4 regions of the Streptomyces sp. NPDC030798 genome follow, and region 4 is predicted to be linked to each of the others. Evidence: riboswitches for the same ligand, from Rfam matches in the RefSeq annotation. Region 4 holds a riboswitch; each other region holds the start of a gene.
The links. A riboswitch is a leader RNA that binds a small molecule or an ion and turns the genes downstream of it on or off. The one in region 4 is predicted to bind cyclic di-AMP.
Positions count from the first base shown of each region.

Region 1: it holds a riboswitch for cyclic di-AMP, as region 4 does, so the genes downstream of both, ACZ404_RS21935 (C40 family peptidase) here and ACZ404_RS11340 (M23 family metallopeptidase) in region 4, are expected to answer to the same signal.
Region 2: it holds a riboswitch for cyclic di-AMP, as region 4 does, so the genes downstream of both, ACZ404_RS26335 (transglycosylase family protein) here and ACZ404_RS11340 (M23 family metallopeptidase) in region 4, are expected to answer to the same signal.
Region 3: it holds a riboswitch for cyclic di-AMP, as region 4 does, so the genes downstream of both, ACZ404_RS33605 (transglycosylase SLT domain-containing protein) here and ACZ404_RS11340 (M23 family metallopeptidase) in region 4, are expected to answer to the same signal.

Region 1 covers NZ_JBVIDR010000009.1:192,056-196,259, reverse strand. The annotation lists gene pcrA (DNA helicase PcrA) at 1-1,930, opposite strand, end outside; cyclic di-AMP (ydaO/yuaA leader) riboswitch at 2,194-2,363, shown strand; gene ACZ404_RS21935 (C40 family peptidase) at 2,371-3,627, shown strand; gene ACZ404_RS21930 (tellurite resistance/C4-dicarboxylate transporter family protein) at 3,708-4,204, shown strand, end outside.
Region 2 covers NZ_JBVIDR010000012.1:101,972-106,175, forward strand. The annotation lists gene eno (phosphopyruvate hydratase) at 1-718, opposite strand, end outside; gene ACZ404_RS26335 (transglycosylase family protein) at 996-1,670, opposite strand; cyclic di-AMP (ydaO/yuaA leader) riboswitch at 1,675-1,844, opposite strand; gene ACZ404_RS26340 (transglycosylase family protein) at 2,021-3,061, opposite strand; gene ACZ404_RS26345 (cytochrome P450 family protein) at 3,211-4,204, opposite strand, start outside.
Region 3 covers NZ_JBVIDR010000019.1:128,959-133,162, reverse strand. The annotation lists gene ACZ404_RS33610 (polyprenyl synthetase family protein) at 194-1,204, opposite strand; cyclic di-AMP (ydaO/yuaA leader) riboswitch at 1,731-1,910, shown strand; gene ACZ404_RS33605 (transglycosylase SLT domain-containing protein) at 1,914-2,402, shown strand; gene ACZ404_RS33600 (HAD family hydrolase) at 2,490-3,302, opposite strand; gene ACZ404_RS33595 (FAD-dependent oxidoreductase) at 3,505-4,204, opposite strand, start outside.
Region 4 covers NZ_JBVIDR010000004.1:143,071-147,274, forward strand. The annotation lists gene ACZ404_RS11330 (M16 family metallopeptidase) at 1-856, shown strand, start outside; gene ACZ404_RS11335 (M16 family metallopeptidase) at 853-2,241, shown strand; cyclic di-AMP (ydaO/yuaA leader) riboswitch at 2,490-2,653, shown strand; gene ACZ404_RS11340 (M23 family metallopeptidase) at 2,666-3,421, shown strand; gene ACZ404_RS11345 (GntR family transcriptional regulator) at 3,620-4,204, shown strand, end outside.

The DNA.
Region 1 (4,204 bases), on a different contig from region 4:
GCAGGGTCATCAGGGTGATGACGCCGTCGCCGTCCTCCTCGTCCGGGATCTGGTCGGAATCGGCGACCAGGGCGACCTGCTCAAGGAAGTCGGCCAGCCCCGCCGACTCGCCCTCGCCGCGCTCCTGTTCGAACTCCAGGGCCACGGCCGCGAGTTCCTGGAGGTTCTCGATGCGGGTCTCGTCCTGCGGGTCGGTGGAGTTCTGCAACTCGGCCAGGTAACCGGTGCGTTCGAGTATGGCCTCCAGGACGGTGGCCGGTCCGGCGCCGGACTCCACGATCGTCCGCAGGTCCTCCATCAGCGTGTTGAACCGCTTGACCGCGTTGGTGGAACGCGCGGCCATGCCGTACGCCTCGTCGACCCGCTTCAGGGCCTGCGAGAAGCTGATCTTCTCGCGCTGGGCGAGGGCGTCGATCATCGCCTCGGCGCGGTCGCCGATGCCCCGCTTGGGCACGTTGAGGATGCGGCGCAGCGGCACCGAGTCCTCCGGGTTGGCCAGCACCCTCAGGTAGGCCAGGACGTCCCGGACCTCCTTGCGCTCGTAGAAGCGGACGCCGCCGACGACCTTGTAGGGCAGGCCCACCCGGATGAAGACCTCTTCGAAGACACGGGACTGGGCGTTGGTGCGGTAGAAGACGGCGACGTCGCCCGCCTTGGCCTCGCCCGCGTCCGTGAGGCGGTCTATCTCCTCGGCGACGAACTGGGCCTCGTCGTGCTCGGTGTCCGCCACATAGCCGGTGATGCGGGCGCCTTGGCCGGCGTTGGTCCACAGGTTCTTCGGGCGGCGGGACTCGTTGCGCTCGATGACCGCGTTGGCGGCGGACAGGATGGTCTGCGTGGAACGGTAGTTCTGCTCCAGCAGGATCGTCGTCGCGTTCGGGTAGTCCTCCTCGAACTGGAGGATGTTGCGGATCGTCGCGCCCCGGAAGGCGTAGATCGACTGGTCCGCGTCACCCACGACGCACAGCTCGGCGGGCGGCAGGTCGTACTCACCGGGCGGTACGTCCTCGTCGTACCCGCCCGTGCCCACCAGCTCCCGGACGAGGGCGTACTGGGCGTGGTTGGTGTCCTGGTACTCGTCCACCAGGACGTGCCGGAAGCGTCGGCGGTAGTGCTCGGCGACGTCCGGGAAGGCGCGCAGCAGATTGACCGTCGTCATGATCAGGTCGTCGAAGTCCAGCGCGTTGGCCTCGCGCAGGCGCGACTGGTACAGCGCGTAGGCCTGGGCGAGGGTCTTCTCGAAGCCGTCGGTGGCCTGGGCGGCGAAATCCTCCTCGTCGATCAGCTCGTTCTTCAGGTTGCTGATCTTGGCGCTGAAGGACTTGGGCGGGAAGCGCTTGGGGTCGAGGTCCAAATCGCGGCAGACCAGGGCCATCAGGCGCTTGCTGTCCGCGGCGTCGTAGATCGAGAACGACGACGTGAAACCGAGCTTCTTCGACTCCCGGCGCAGGATGCGCACGCACGCGCTGTGGAACGTCATCACCCACATCGCGTTCGCGCGCGGGCCGACGAGGTGCTCGACGCGCTCCTTCATCTCGCCCGCGGCCTTGTTGGTGAAGGTGATCGCGAGGATCTGACCCGGGTGCACATGCCGCTCGGCGAGCAGGTGGGCGATGCGGTGGGTGAGCACACGGGTCTTGCCGGAGCCGGCACCGGCGACGATGAGCAGGGGGGAGCCGGCGTGGACGACCGCGGCACGCTGGTTGTCGTTCAGCCCCTCCAGCAGCGCCGCCGTGTCGATCGCGGGGCGTGGGGCGCCGTCCCGGTAGTACCCGTCCCGGTCCGGCGGCACGTCGAACTTCCCGCCGAACAGATCGTCCGGAAGCGGCTCCGGAGCATGATCGTCCTCGGGCGGCGGCGGGGGTTCCTCCTCGCGCCCGCGCGGGGGCTGGAGGTCCGCCAGGAAGCTGTCGTCAAAGAGGCTGCTCATCGCTCTCCGAGTCTAGGGCGCCGCACCGACAACCGTTCCGCGACCCGGAAACCCGGCCGATTCCAGGGGCCGGTCGATCGCCTTCGCTTCCGCACCTTCCGGCTGCTCACGCTGCGGAGGCGGTTGCTCACCTGCGTATGAAATACGGCTCCGGTCACGAAAACGTATCGGACATATGCCGCTCCAACCTTCACAGAAGTCACACCAGTTGGCTAGGTTTCCGTCAGGTCGTGCGACCCCTCTCCGGCGAACCTCGCCGGGCCGCACGGCCTCCGCCGAGTCCGGCACGCCCGCAGGCAGCCGGAGCCGGGGACCCACCGATCCTGGGGTGAATCGGCCGACTCCCGCCCGGGACGACGCCGTAGGGCAACCCTTCCGAACCACCCGCCCGAACCCGACAGCTAACCCGGTAGGCGGCCCATTGGAAGGAGTCGCCTCCCTTGGCGTCGCACCGCAAGCCGCGCCCCGGCGGATCCCTCGCACCGGGTCTGCGCACCCCGGCCCTCGCCACCGCCGCGTTCACCTCCGTGGCCGTCCTGTCCCAGACGGCCGAGGCCGCCGTCCCCGCCGGCGACGGCAGGCCCAGCATGGAGGAGATCGAAAAGAAGATCGACGAGCTCTACCGCCGGGCCGACTCGGCGGCGGAGGGGGCCACGACGGCCACGCGCGCGGCGGCTGCCCGCCCGACAGCCCGGCAGCAGGCGCGCACGGAGCCCCCGCGCGAGGAGGGCCCCCGGCGCCCCGGCAGGCGCGCCAAGGCCCGCGAGGGGCTGGCTCCGTTCACCGCCGGCCCGGACCGGGCCGCCTCCCTCCTCGAGGAGTATCCGCAGGACCACTTCGCGCAGAACCGGGTGATGAACCGTCTCGCCTCGCGCGTGAAGGACGCGGCTGAGCGGGGGAAGGGCGTCACCCCCGAGCGCGGGCACGTCCCCGGAGGCGCCGAGACGCCGGCCGCCGACGCGCCGTACGACGTCAGGGCCGCCAAGGCGGTCGTGCAGCGCAAGCTGGTCACCGCGCGGGCTCTGCTGTCCCGTGCGACGGGCCAGGGGACGGCGGCGCGTCCGGTGATGCAGGCGGCGGTGCGCCCGGTGGCGCCGTCGGTGGCCCATGCGGTGGTGCAGCCCGCGTCGGGGCAAGCGGTGACGCGGGGCGTGGCCCATGCCGTGGCACAAGCGCCGTCCGCGCCCCCGGTGACCCGGCCGGCCACGCAACCGCCGTCGGCACAGCCGGCGATCCAAGCCGCCGCACAGCCCGTCGTACCGCCCGCCGCACAGCCCGCCCCGCGACCGGCCGAACGTGGGCGGCACCGGGCGCCCGTGGCGCCGGACGCGGGCGCCGCCACGCGGGCCGAGACGGCGGTCGTCTTCGCCCGCGCCCAGATCGGCAAGCCGTACGTCAGCGGGGCCAGCGGGCCGGGCTCCTACGACTGCGCCGGCCTCACCCAGGCCGCCTGGAAGGCCGCCGGCGTCACGCTGCCGCGCACCGCTCCCGCCCAGGCCGCCGTCGGCACCCCTGTTCCGCTCGCCGACGCGCGCGCGGGCGACCTCGTCTTCTTCCACGACGACCACAGCCACGTGGGCCTGTGCACGGGCGACGGAATGATGATCCACGCCCCGCGCCCCGGCGGGTACGTCAGCGAGGAGTCCGTCCACCACCTGGGCGATTCGGTGATCCGCCGCGTGGTGCGGCCGGCCTGAGCGTCCTTTCGCGGAGTTTTCGTGCTCCACGCGCGCGTGCCCTCCGGGTGAGGGCCGCGCGGCTCCCTAGCATCGGGCGCATGCCCGGCAACTCAGGTCTGCGCACGTGGTGGGCGGGGCGTCCGCCGGCGGCGGGAGCCGTCGTCATGGCGACCGGCATCGTGTCCGTCGGCCTGCAGCTGTCGGGCGCCGAGACGGTGTCCCTGGTCTTCCTGGGCCTCGCCTGCGTCGCCTGGCTGGTACTGGCCGCCGCCTTCGTCGCACGGCTGGTGTGGCGGCGGCAGCGGTGGGAGGCCGAGGCGGAGCGTCCGGGCGGGCTCACCGCCGTCGCCGCGACCACGGTGCTCGGCACGCGGTTCTCGGCGCTCGGTCTGCAGACCCTGGCGGAGGCGTTGCTGGCACTGGCGGCGGTGATCTGGCCGGTCCTGCTGTTCCTCGTGATGCGGCACTGGAGGCCGCGCATGCCGGGAACGGTGTTCCTGTGTTGTGTCGCCACACAAGGGCTCGCGGTCCTGGCGGCCACGCTGGCGGCGGCCGGGTCGTTGCTGTGGCTCGCGCATGCCGCGCTGGTGCTCTT
Region 2 (4,204 bases), on a different contig from region 4:
CGACCTGCTCGCCGGGGACGTAACCGGCTTCCTTGATGGCCTCGAGGATGAGGTCGAGGGCGGCGCGGTTGGAGTCGAGGTTCGGGGCGAAACCGCCCTCGTCGCCGAGGCCGGTGGACAGGCCGCGGCCCTTCAGCACCTTCTTGAGGGTGTGGTAGACCTCGGTGCCCCAGCGCAGCGCCTCGGAGAAGGACTCCGCGCCGATCGGGGCGATCATGAACTCCTGGATGTCCACGTTGGAGTCGGCGTGCGAGCCGCCGTTCAGGATGTTCATCATCGGCACCGGCAGCAGGTGCGCGTTCGGGCCGCCCAGGTAGCGGAAGAGGGGGAGGTCGCTGGCCTCGGAGGCGGCGTGGGCGACGGCCAGGGAGACGCCGAGGATGGCGTTGGCGCCGAGGGAGCCCTTGTTGTCGGTGGCGTCCAGGTCGAACATGGCCTGGTCGATCAGGCGCTGCTCGGTGGCGTCGTAGCCGACCAGCTCCGGGCCGATCTGCTCGATGACGGCGAGGACGGCCTTCTCGACACCCTTGCCCTGGTAGCGGTTCGGGTCACCGTCGCGGAGCTCGATGGCCTCGAAGGCGCCCGTGGAGGCGCCGGACGGGACGGCGGCACGCCCGGTGCTGCCGTCGTCGAGGCCGACCTCGACCTCGACCGTGGGGTTGCCTCGGGAGTCCAGGATTTCCCGGGCTACGACGACGTCGATGGACGGCACGAGCATCTCCTTCTTGGATGTGACGCTGAGAGTGCGCGGCTGGTGTGCCGTGCGACTAGAGCCTAACCGTCCCGGGGGCGTCGGCCACCGACCGACCGTCCCGTGGACAGAGAGACCGTACCTATTGTTCCCGGTCGGAACAAAGGGGGGATGCGGGGGTCGCACGGAGGGGCCGCGGGAGGGCCCATGAAGGAACCCGGAAAAAAAGACCCCACCCCGGCGCGTACGGGGGAACACGCGCCGGGGCGGGGAGCCCGTGGGGGACGGGCGGGGCGGCCGCCGCTTACTTCAGGTGCAGCTGCTGGCCGGGGTAGATGAGGTCGGCGTCCTGGACGATGTCCTTGTTCAGCTCGAACAGCTTCTTCCAGCCGCCCTGGACGTGGTGCGCGGCGGCGATGGTGCTGAGCGTGTCACCCTTGACGACCTTGTACTCGCCGTCGCCCTTCTTGACCTTCTTGCCGGTCGGGGTGGTGACGGTCTTGCTGCTGCTCGCGGCCGGGCGCTCGGCGGAGCGGGAGGCGGCCTGCTGGTCGGTGGAGCGGCTGGTGGTGTTCGTCGAGGGAGTGGCGGCCGAGCCGTTGTAGGCGGCGCTCGACAGGCCCTTGCCGCAGACCGGCCAGGCGCCCTTGCCCTGGGCGGCGAGCACCTTCTCGGCGACGGATATCTGCTGGGCCTTGGTGGCCTGGTTGGCCTGGGGGGCGTACTGGGTGCCGCCGTACGCGGCCCAGGTGGAGGCGGAGAACTGCAGACCGCCGTAGTAGCCGTTGCCGGTGTTGATGGACCAGTTGCCGCCGGACTCGCACTGGGCGACCGCGTCCCACTCGGAGGCGGTGGCGGCGGAGGCGTTGCCGGCCGCCATCAGCGGGGCGGCGACGGCGGCGCCGGTGACGCCGGCGAGCGCGATGGCCCGGGTGGCCTTGGACGGACGACGGTGCTTGCCCTTGCCGGTGAACAGCATGGATCGATCCCCTCACCGACGCCTGCGAGGTGAGCTGTCGGGTTCGGGCCGGTTGAGTTGCCCGGCCGTGCCCCTCGTGTGAGGCACGGCTCCACCCCTAGCCGGTCCAGCGTCAACCGCTGGGCCCGGCACCTACCTTGGGTCCCCCGCTCCTGCCTACGGCGCATGATGCGACGACTGTTCCCGGGCGGCCGCTGGCAGGATTCGGCGTTGCGGCTGCCGGGGCTCGTGGTGACGAGCGGTCCTGACCGTAGACACGTGATCGAGGGAATTTCAAAGACGATCAGGGCTTCTGAGACTCATCCCACACTTTCGCCAAATCGGACATCAGGCGCGAATCAGGGCGTCAACTACCTCTGCTTATCGCCCGTTTCGGCACCGACTCGCAGGGTCTGACCGGCACTGATGTGGTTCGGGTCGGTCCCGATGACGCTCTTGTTGGCGTCGTAGAGCGCGCGCCATCCGCCGTCGACGTCAAGGGAGTCCGCGATGGAGGCGAGGGTGTCGCCCTCGCGGACCGTGTAGGCGCTCGCGTCGGTGGCGGCGTGACGGCCGGAGGAGGTGGCATTCTGACCGTTTGTCACGCTTTCGTCCGCACGATCACCCCGGTGACGTCCGCCACTGCTGAGCGCGCCGGTGTCGACGAGACTCCAAGAACCTCCGCTCTGCCATGAATTGTCCGAGTCGTCCGTCGTGGGATCCGTGGCGGCGGACCCGTCGCCCTGCGCGCCCCCGGAGTCGGGCGAGGTGGACTTGTCGGACTTGTGGGCGTCTGCCCCCTTGCCGGAACTCGAGTCCTTGGTGGAGCCGGAGTCCTTGCTCGCACCCGGGGACGGCGTGGTGGCCGTGTCCGAGGAGGAGTCGGACGAGGAGGACGAATCCGGCAGGCCGGACGAGTCGGAACTGTCGGTCGAACCGCCCGCGGTGCCGGAGTCGGAGTCCTGTCCGCCCGCATGCGAGGAGTCGGAACCGGAGTCCGAGCCGCCGAGGCCGGTGTCGACGTCCACGGAACCGGAGTTGGAGGTGAGGCCGGCGGTCAGGGCGCAGGTGGCCCAGGGGGTGGTGCCCCGGTCGGCCAGGATCTTCTCGGCGATGGAGATCTGCTGCGAACGGCTGGCCAGGTCGGCGGTGTCGGCGTACTGGGTGCCGCCGTACTTGTCCCAGTCGTCCTGCGATATCTGCAGGCCGCCGTAGTAGCCGTTGCCGGTGTCGGCGCTCCAGGAGCCGCCGCTCTCGCACTCGGCCACCTTGTCCCACGTGGTGCCGTCGGCCGCGTTGGCGCTCGCGGCGCCGAGCAGCGGGATGGCGATGGCGGAGCCGGTCACTCCCGCCGCGACGAGGAGGGCCGGGGCCTGACGGGGGCGACGGTGACGACCGTTCCCGGAGAGCATGCGGAAGCCTTTCGTGCGACAGCAGGAGCGGCGCGGCGGGAGACGCTCGCCGCCACGCTGATGGGTGAACGTATCCGCAGACGATCACTTGTCACAAGTTAATGCCGCGCAGATCACGTGAAGATCACAGAGTTGAACGTCTTTCATGTTTACGGTTGTACGGTCTTCCCGGCGGCCGGGGTGAACTCCACCGGGAGCGTGCGCAGGCCGCGCATGATGAGCCCGCCGCGCCACCGCAGCTCCGCCGGATCGGCCGCGAGCCGCAGGTCCGGGAGCCGGGTCAGGAGGGTGGCGAGCGCGGTCTGGCCCTCCAGGCGGGCGAGCGGGGCGCCGAGACAGTAGTGGATGCCGTGGCCGTAGCCGAGGTGCTGGTTGTCCCGGCGGGCGAGGTCCAGGAGGTCCGGGTCGGCGAACCGCTCCGGGTCCCGGTCGGCGGCGGCCAGGACGACGAGGACGGGGTCGCCGGGCGCGATGTCCTGTCCGCCGATGCTGAGCGGCCGGGTGGCGAACCGCCAGGTGGCCAGCTCCACCGGGCCGTCGTAGCGCAGGAGTTCCTCGACGCCGGTCTCCAGCAGGCCCGTCTCCCCGGCGGCCAGGGACTGCTGCAGCCGGCGCCGCTGCCCGGGATGGGTGAGCAGGGCGTAGGTGCCGTTGCCGATGAGGTTGACCGTCGTCTCGAACCCGGCGAACAGCAGGATGAACGCCATCGCCGCGGCCTCGTTCTCGGTGAGGTGCTCACCGTGGTCGGAGGCGCGGATGAGACCCGAGATGAGGTCCTCGCCGGGGGCGGGCTCGGCGGGCAGGGCCCGGCGCTTCCTGTGGATCAGCTCGGCCAGGTAGCCGCGCATCTTCTTCACCGAGCGGGCGACCCCGCCCCGGGGGCCACCGCCGTGCCGGATCATCATGCCCGCCCAGTCCCGGAAGTCGTCCTGGTCCTCGCGCGGGACGCCGAGCATGTCGCAGATGGCGTAGATGGGCAGCGGGAAGGCGAATTCGTGGATGAGGTCGGCGCGACCCCTCGCCGCGAACCCGTCGATGAGGCCGTCGGCCAGCTCCTGCACGCGCGGCGCGAACTCGGCGACCCGGCGGGGCGTGAACGCCTTGCTCACCAGCCGCCTGAGCCGGGTGTGGTCCGGCGGGTCG
Region 3 (4,204 bases), on a different contig from region 4:
TCTCACCAAATCGGCCGTGAGGAAGCGTCAGACCTCGGGGCCAACTCCGTGTACGCCTGCGGTATGACACACGGGGCCGACGCCTCGCCCGACCCGTAGGGGTCGTGGGGGGACGCCACGGGTGGGGGGCCTCTGGGCTCCGGTCAGCGCGGGACGGAGGGACGCGGCATGCCGCCCATGAAGGGCGGGGCCGTCAGCCGGCGCGGTGCACCACCGCGTCGCACAGTTCGAGCAGTGCCGCCTTGGCGTCGCACTCCGGCAGCGGGGCCAGCGCGGAGCGCGCCTCCTCGACGTAGCGGACGGTGTCCCGGCGGGCCTGCTCCAGCGCGGGGTGCGCGCGCAGCGCGGCCAGCGCCTCGGCGTGCCGGGCGTCGTCGGTGAGGTCGGAGTCCAGCAGCTCGCACAGCGCCGCGTCCTCGGGCAGGCCCAGGCGGGCGGCCCGCTCGCGCAGCCGCAGCACGGGCAGCGTCGGGATGCCCTCGCGCAGGTCGGTGCCGGGGGTCTTGCCGGACTCGTGGGAGTCGGAGGCGATGTCCAGAACGTCGTCCGCGAGCTGGAAGGCGACCCCGAGCCGCTCGCCGTACTGGGTGAGCACGTCGACGACCGTCTCGTCGGCGCCGGACATCATCGCGCCGAACCGGCAGGAGACCGCCACCAGGGAGCCGGTCTTGCCGCCGAGCACGTCCAGGTAGTGGTCGACCGGGTCGCGGCCGTCCGAGGGGCCCGCGGTCTCCAGGATCTGCCCGGTGACCAGCCGCTCGAACGCGAGGGCCTGCACCCGGACCGCCTCGGGGCCGAGGTCGGCGAGGATCTGGGAGGCGCGCGCGAAGAGGAAGTCGCCGGTGAGGACGGCGACGGAGTTGCCCCAGCGGGTGTTGGCGCTGTCCACGCCGCGCCGCACGGAGGCCTCGTCCATGACGTCGTCGTGGTACAGCGTGGCCAGGTGGGTGAGCTCCACGACCACCGCGGCAGGGACGACCCCCGGCGCGTACGGGTCGCCGAACTGCGCCGCGAGCATCACGAGCAGCGGCCGGAACCGCTTCCCGCCCGCCCGTACGAGGTGCTGTGCGGCCTCCGTGATGAACGGGACCTCACTCTTGGTGGCCTCGAGCAAGCCTTCCTCGACAGCCGTCAATCCGGCCTGGACATCGGCTTCGAGAGCCTGGTCCCGCACGCTCAGCCCGAACGGCCCGACGACGGTCACGAGGGGTCTCCTGTCTGCTGGTGTCTGCTGGCGATTACACGGTTTGTCGATAGGTCGCTGCCATCACTCAAGTCAGCGTATCCGGTCCTGTTTCGATCACCGATAGCGCCCACCGGTCCAGCCTGGGCGGTATCGGATCACGACCGTTATGTTTTTGATCGGACGGTATGAACACATATTTACCGACTTAGCACAACGCCACAAGGCACACCCGAAGGCCGGCCGACCTGCGACTCCACCCCGGCGAGCCGAAACGCAAATCGCCCATGTCTGATTTAGAGTAATTTGCCATTTCGTGAAGTGGGTCACGCGGACCCGTCGGTGCGTCCGACCCCTCCTCACACGTTCTTCACCTTGTGGCGTCGGCGAGTTGAGCCTTGGCAACCGCAAAGGATCAAGTGCCTCAAATGCCTCAGACCAAGGTCAAGTAGCGCGTTGTGTGAATCCAGTACTTGTTCCGGACATGTGCTCTCGCATACGTTCCCGCCACGCCAGACGGACGCCGAATCCTGCCGCGTCTGGCATCACCCATCGACGGACTCATCCGTACGGCAGGAGCGGGGGACCCAGGTAAGCCGCCGGACCGGCCGGCACACGCCGTACCGGAACGGCTAGGGGTGAAGTCGTGCCTCCTTACGGGGGCACGGCCGGGCACCTCCCCGCCCGAACCCGACAGCTCACCTCGCAGGCGACGGAGAGGAACTTCGCCATGCCTGCTGCCGCTCAGCCCCGCCGCGCCCGCACCCACCGCCTGCTGCGCACGCTCGCCGTCGCCGGCACCGGCGCCGCCGTGCTCGCCCTCCCGCTCATCGGTGCGACCAGCGCCTCCGCGGCCACCCCGGCCGCCACGACGGCCTCCACGACCCCGGCCGGATACCCGAACAACCTGGACGGCTGGATCCGCGAGTCCCTCGCGATCATGGCCGAGAAGCACATCCCGGGCACCTACCACGGCATCTACCGCAACATCATCCGCGAGTCCTCCGGCAACCCCAACGCCATCAACCTGTGGGACTCCAACGCGGCCAAGGGCATCCCGTCCAAGGGCCTGCTGCAGGTCATCGACCCCACGTTCAACACGTACCACGTGGCCGGAACGTCGTACGACATCTACGACCCGGTCGCGAACATCACCGCCGCCTGCAACTACGCGGCCGCGCGCTACGGGTCGATCGACAACGTGTTCGGCGCCTACTGACCGGGGCCGACGGGCCCCCGACAGTGGGGCTCCGAGCGCCCGTGGCGGGCTGCTACTGATATTCCGGTCAGTCGGTCGATGGTTCGGTCAACCGGTCGGGAACAGTCTTTCGAGGACGACGGCGATGCCGTCGTCCTCGTTCGTTGCCGTGATCTCGTCGGCGACCGCCTGGAGTTCGGGGTGGGCGTTGGCCATGGCGACGCCGTGCGCGGCCCAGTGGAACATCGGGATGTCGTTGGGCATGTCGCCGAAGGCGAGGGCCCGCCCGGGGGCGATGCCGAGGTGCTCGGCGGCCAGCGCCAGCCCCGTGGCCTTGGTCACCCCGCACGGCTGGAGCTCCACCGTCCCCGGCCCCGACATCGTCACGGTCGCCAGGGAGCCCACCACCGCGCGGGCGACCGCCGCCAACGCGTCGTCGGAGAGGGTGTGATGGCGCAGCAACACCTTGCTGATCGGCGCGCCCCACAGCTCCGCGCGACGGTCGACCCGCACGGCGGGCAGGGTCGGGTGGGGCATCCGGTAGCCCGGTTCGATGAGCGTGAGCCCGTCCACACCGTCCTGGTCGACGGCCGCGTACACCTGCCCCACCTCGGCCTCGATCTTGCCGAGCGCGGTCTCGGCCAGTTCCCGGTCCAGCCGGACCGACCACAGCAGGCGGTCGGCGCCGGCGTCGTAGACCTGCGCGCCCTGCCCGCACACCGCCAGGCCCGTGCAGCCGAGGCTTTCCAGCAGGGGCTGCACCCGCGGGGCCGGCCGGCCCGTGACCACCAGGTGCCGGGCCCCGGCCCGCGCCGCCTGCTCGAGGGCGGCGCGCGACCGGTCGGAGACGGTGTCGTCGCCGCGCAGCAGCGTCCCGTCCAGGTCGGTGGCGATGAGTGCGTATGCGGGAGGTGCGGCCATGATCAGAGAATACGGAGAGCAGGCCCCGCCGACTCACCCCGCTCTTCCCGGACTTGTGTGCTGACAGGGCCCAAGTGGGGTGCGCCGGCCCCTTGATGGCAGTACCCCGGCAGGGAATTCCGGCCACGCCGCCTCGGTTGCGCGCGGGCGGCCGTGCGCGGGCGGCCGTACCGGAAAGGGCTTCGGCCGCCCGCCGCGGGGCTCAGCCGTGTGCGGCCGCCAGGTGCTTGGCCAGCCGCGGGGAGGCGAACTCCGTGCCGCAGACGAAGCGCATCACCGGGCCGTAGGAGGACGCGGCCGGCAGTCCGGTGAAGTACAGGCCGGGCACGGAGGAGACGTATCCGGCGCCGAGCCGGGGAGCGCCCCTGCTCACCGCGAGCCGGGTGCGCAGCTCGTGGCCGAGGAAGTCCATCGCGGCGATGTTCACGTGGTAGCCGGTGGCGGCGATGACGTGGTCCGCCGTGAGCCGCTCGGTGCGGCCCCCGTGGGTGCGGACGGTGAGGGCCGGGGCGCCGTCGGCGACCTCGGCGCCGAGCACCCGCTCCACCTCGTGGACCTGGACCGTGCCCTCGAAGCGGTCGCGCAGCCACCAGGCGCCCAGCGGGCCGAGGACCCGGCGGACCAGGTAGTGCCGGGCCGGTTCGGGCAGGAAGCGGTAGGGGTCGGCGTAGTAGCTCAGCGCCCACAGCGACCAGGCGCGGCCGAAGGGCGACTCGGGGCGGAGCTTCGGCTGGTCCCAGGGCGGCGCCCCGAAGGCGACCCGGCCGCGGCCGCGCGAGACGACGCGCACCTGGGCGCCGGCCTCGGCCGCGAGGGCCGCGGTCTCCAGCGCGGACTGGCCGGCCCCGACGACGATCAGCTCCTTGCCGGCGAAGCGGGTGAGGTCGTGGTGCTGGGAGCTG
Region 4 (4,204 bases):
GACGGACCTGGACGCGGCCACCCTGGAGGACGCCCGCCAGTTCTTCCGCACCTACTACGCGCCCAACAACGCGGTGCTCTCCGTGGTCGGCGACATCGACCCGGCCCAGACCCTCGCCTGGGTCGAGAAGTACTTCGGTTCGATCCCGTCCCACGACGGCAAGCCCACGCCCCGCGACGGCTCGCTGCCGGAGACCATCGGCGAGCAGCTGCGCGAGGTCGTCGTCGAGGAGGTCCCGGCGCGCGCCCTGATGGCCGCCTACCGGCTGCCGCACGACGGCACGCGCGCGTGCGACGCGGCCGACCTGGCCCTGACGGTCCTCGGCGGCGGCGAGTCCTCCCGGCTGTACAACCGGCTGGTGCGCCGCGACCGTACGGCCGTCACGGCCGGCTTCGGCCTGCTGCGGCTGGCCGGCGCGCCCTCGCTCGGCTGGCTGGACGTGAAGACCTCCGGGGACGTCGAGGTGCCGGTCATCGAGACCGCGATCGACGAGGAGCTGGCCCGGTTCGCCGAGGAGGGCCCCACGCCCGAGGAGATGGAGCGCGCCCAGGCCCAGTTGGAGCGCGAATGGCTGGACCGGCTCGGCACGGTCGCCGGCCGCGCCGACGAACTGTGCCGGTACGCCGTGCTGTTCGGCGACCCCCAGCTCGCCCTCACCGCCGTCCAGCGCGTCCTGGAGGTGACCCCGGAGGAGGTCCAGGCGGTCGCCCAGGCCCGCCTGCGCCCCGACAACCGCGCGGTCCTCGTCTACGAGCCGAAGTCCCCGGAGACCGCGCAGGACGCCGACGTGCCCGAGGACCCCGAGCAGGAAGCGACCGTAGAGGCCGGTAACGAGAACGAGGAGACGGCCAAGTGACCGAGCTCGCCACCATGGACTTCCACCCCCAGCCGCAGCCCGGCGAGGCCAGGCCGTGGGCGTTCCCGGCCCCCGAGCGCGGCACGCTGGACAACGGTCTGACCGTGCTGCGCTGCCACCGCCCCGGCCAGCAGGTCGTCGCCGTCGAGGTGCTGCTGGACGCCCCCCTGGACGCCGAGCCGGCCGGCCTGGACGGCGTCGCCACGATCATGGCGCGGGCCTTCTCCGAGGGCACCGACAAGCACTCCGCCGAGGAGTTCGCCGCCGAGCTGGAGCGGGCCGGCGCCACGCTCGACGCGCACGCCGACCACCCCGGCGTCCGCCTCAGCCTGGAGGTGCCCGCCTCGCGCCTGGCCAAGGGCCTCGGCCTGCTCGCCGACGCGCTGCGCGCGCCCGCCTTCGCCGAGAGCGAGGTCGAGCGGCTGGTCCGCAACCGCCTGGACGAGATCCCGCACGAGCTGGCCAACCCCTCCCGCCGGGCCGCCAAGGAACTCTCCAAGGAGCTGTTCCCGGCGACCGCGCGCATGTCGCGCCCGCGCCAGGGCACCGAGGAGACGGTCGAGAAGATCGACGCGGCCGCCGTACGGGCCTTCTACGACCGCCATGTGCGGCCCGCCACCGCCACCGTGGTCGTCGTCGGCGACCTCACCGGCACCGACCTGGACGCGCTGCTCGGCGACACCCTGGGCGCCTGGACCGGCACCCCGGGCCGGCCGCGGCCGGTGCCGCCGGTGACCGCCGACGACACCGGGCGCGTGGTCATCGTCGACCGGCCCGGCGCGGTGCAGACGCAGCTGCTCATCGGTCGCATCGGTCCCGACCGGCACGACCGTGTGTGGCCCGCGCAGGTGCTCGGCACCTACTGCCTCGGCGGCACCCTCACCTCCCGCCTGGACCGCGTCCTGCGCGAGGAGAAGGGCTACACCTACGGCGTGCGCTCCTTCGGGCAGGTCCTGCGCTCCTCCCCGGAGGGCACCGGCGCCGCGATGCTCGCCATCAGCGGCTCCGTGGACACCCCGAACACCGGCCCCGCGCTCGAGGACCTGTGGACGGTGCTGCGCACGCTGGCGGCGGACGGCCTGACGGACGCCGAGCGGGACGTCGCCGTGCAGAACCTCGTCGGGGTGGCGCCGCTGAAGTACGAGACCGCGGCGGCCGTCGCGAGCACCCTGGCCGAACAGGTCGAGCAGCACCTGCCCGACGACTTCCAGGCGACGCTGTATCAGCAGCTCGCCGCCACGGGCACGGTGGAGGCCACCGCGGCGGTCATCAACGCCTTCCCGGTGGACCGCCTGGTGACCGTCCTCGTCGGCGACGCGGCCCAGATCAAGGCACCCGTCGAGGCGCTCGGCATCGGCGAAGTCACCGTGGTGGCCGCCGAGTAGCACCCGAGGAGAGCCGCACGCGCGTGGGGCCCTGACGTCCGACGGACCGTCAGGGCCCCTTGCGTTGCCCGGCAGCGGGTGGAGGCGGCCGGTGAACGGCACCTCCAAGATGTCCGGATTGGGGCGGAGGCTGCCTGTCTGGCCTGTGGGATGCGCTACAAAACCCCGGTTCCGTTTGAGGATCGAAAGCCGGGCCGCTTAGCGTCTTCCGGGCTGTTCGTCAGGCAGTGCGCCGCACCCGCGGCACCGGACAGCCATCGCCGAGTCCCCGTACGGCGCGAGCCAGGGGAGCCGGGGACCCAACGCAGTCCCTGGGGTGAATCGGACGCCCGCGCGCGAGCGAGGGGGTCCGTAGGAGACCTTCCTGCTCCGAACCCGTCAGCTAACCCGGTAGGCGAGAGGGAAGGAAAGGACGAGCCACTACATGGCGTTCATGTGCGCCACCGGGAAGCACCGCAGGCCCGGCCGGGTCAAGCGCACCACCGCTCAGGCGGCCGGTGTCGCGGCCCTCACCACCACCGGTGTCCTCGGCACCCTCGCGGCCACCCCGGCGCTCGCCGCGGAGAGCCCCGTCGAGCAGACCGGCCTCACCCCGGTCATCACCGTGAGCGACGACGTCGCGGCCCAGATCGACGCGCAGGCCGCCGTCCAGCGGGAAGCCGCCGAGCAGAAGGCGGCCGAGGAGGCCGCGGCCAAGGCGGCCGCCGAGCGGGCCGAGCAGGCGCGCCAGGCCAAGGCGCGCGCCGCCCGGGAGGCCGAGCGCAAGCGCCTGAACGCCTTCGTCGCCCCGATCGCGCACTCGTACGTCTCCACGGGCTACATGGCCAGCAGTTCCCTGTGGTCCTCCGGCTCGCACACCGGCATCGACTTCCACGCCGCCAGCGGGACCCCGGTCCACGCGGTCGGCTCCGGGACGGTCGTCTCCACCGGCTGGGGCGGCGCGTACGGCAACCAGATCGTGATCCGGATGGCCGACGGCATGTACACGCAGTACGGCCACCTGTCGTCGATCGGCGTCACCGTGGGCCAGAAGGTCACCCCGGGCCAGCAGATCGGCCTGTCCGGCGCGACCGGCAACGTCACCGGCCCGCATCTGCACTTCGAGGCCCGTACGTCCCCGGACTACGGCTCGGACGTCGACCCCGTCGCCTACCTCCGCAAGCACGGCGTGGACGTCTGACGCCGCGCCCCGCGACATCGAAAGCCCCGGCTCACCGAGCCGGGGCTTTCGCCGTTTTTCGCGCCGCCTGCCGCATCCGCTGTCCAAAAAATATCCATGGATTCCGGCCCGCCGTCGGAAATTCCGGCTCATTGCAATAGAGTCACGGAACACGCGTCCATCGTCGACGTTTCACGGGGATTAAGGCGGAGGTCGGTCATGCGTATTCCGGCGCACTCGGTGTGCACGGCGATCCGGGACGACATCGTGGCCGGTGTCCACGAGCGCGGCAGCCGCCTCACCGAGGAAGTCCTCGCCCGCCGCTACGGCGTCTCGCGCGTCCCCGTCCGCGAGGCCCTGCGCACCCTGGAGGCGGAGGGCTTCGTGGTGACCCGGCGGCACGCGGGCGCGTGCGTGGCCGAGCCGACCGAGCAGGAGGCCGCCGACCTGCTGGAGATGCGCATGCTGCTGGAGCCGCTCGGCGCCTCCCGGGCCGCACAGCGGCGCACCGAGGCCCATCTGAAGGTGCTGCGCGGCCTGGTCAGGCTGGGCCAGGAGCGGGCCCGCCGGGGCGGCAGCGAGGATCTGCGCTCGCTGGGCGGCTGGTTCCACGAGACGCTCGCCCAGGCCTGCGGCAGTCCCTCGCTGACCTCGATGCTCACCCAGTTGCGGCACAAGATCGCCTGGATGTACGCGGTGGAGGCGCCGCCGAGTCCGGTGGAGTCCTGGGCGGAGCACGGGGCGATCGTGGACGCGGTGGCGCGCGGCGACGGGGAGCGTGCGCGGGCGCTCACGGCGCTGCAC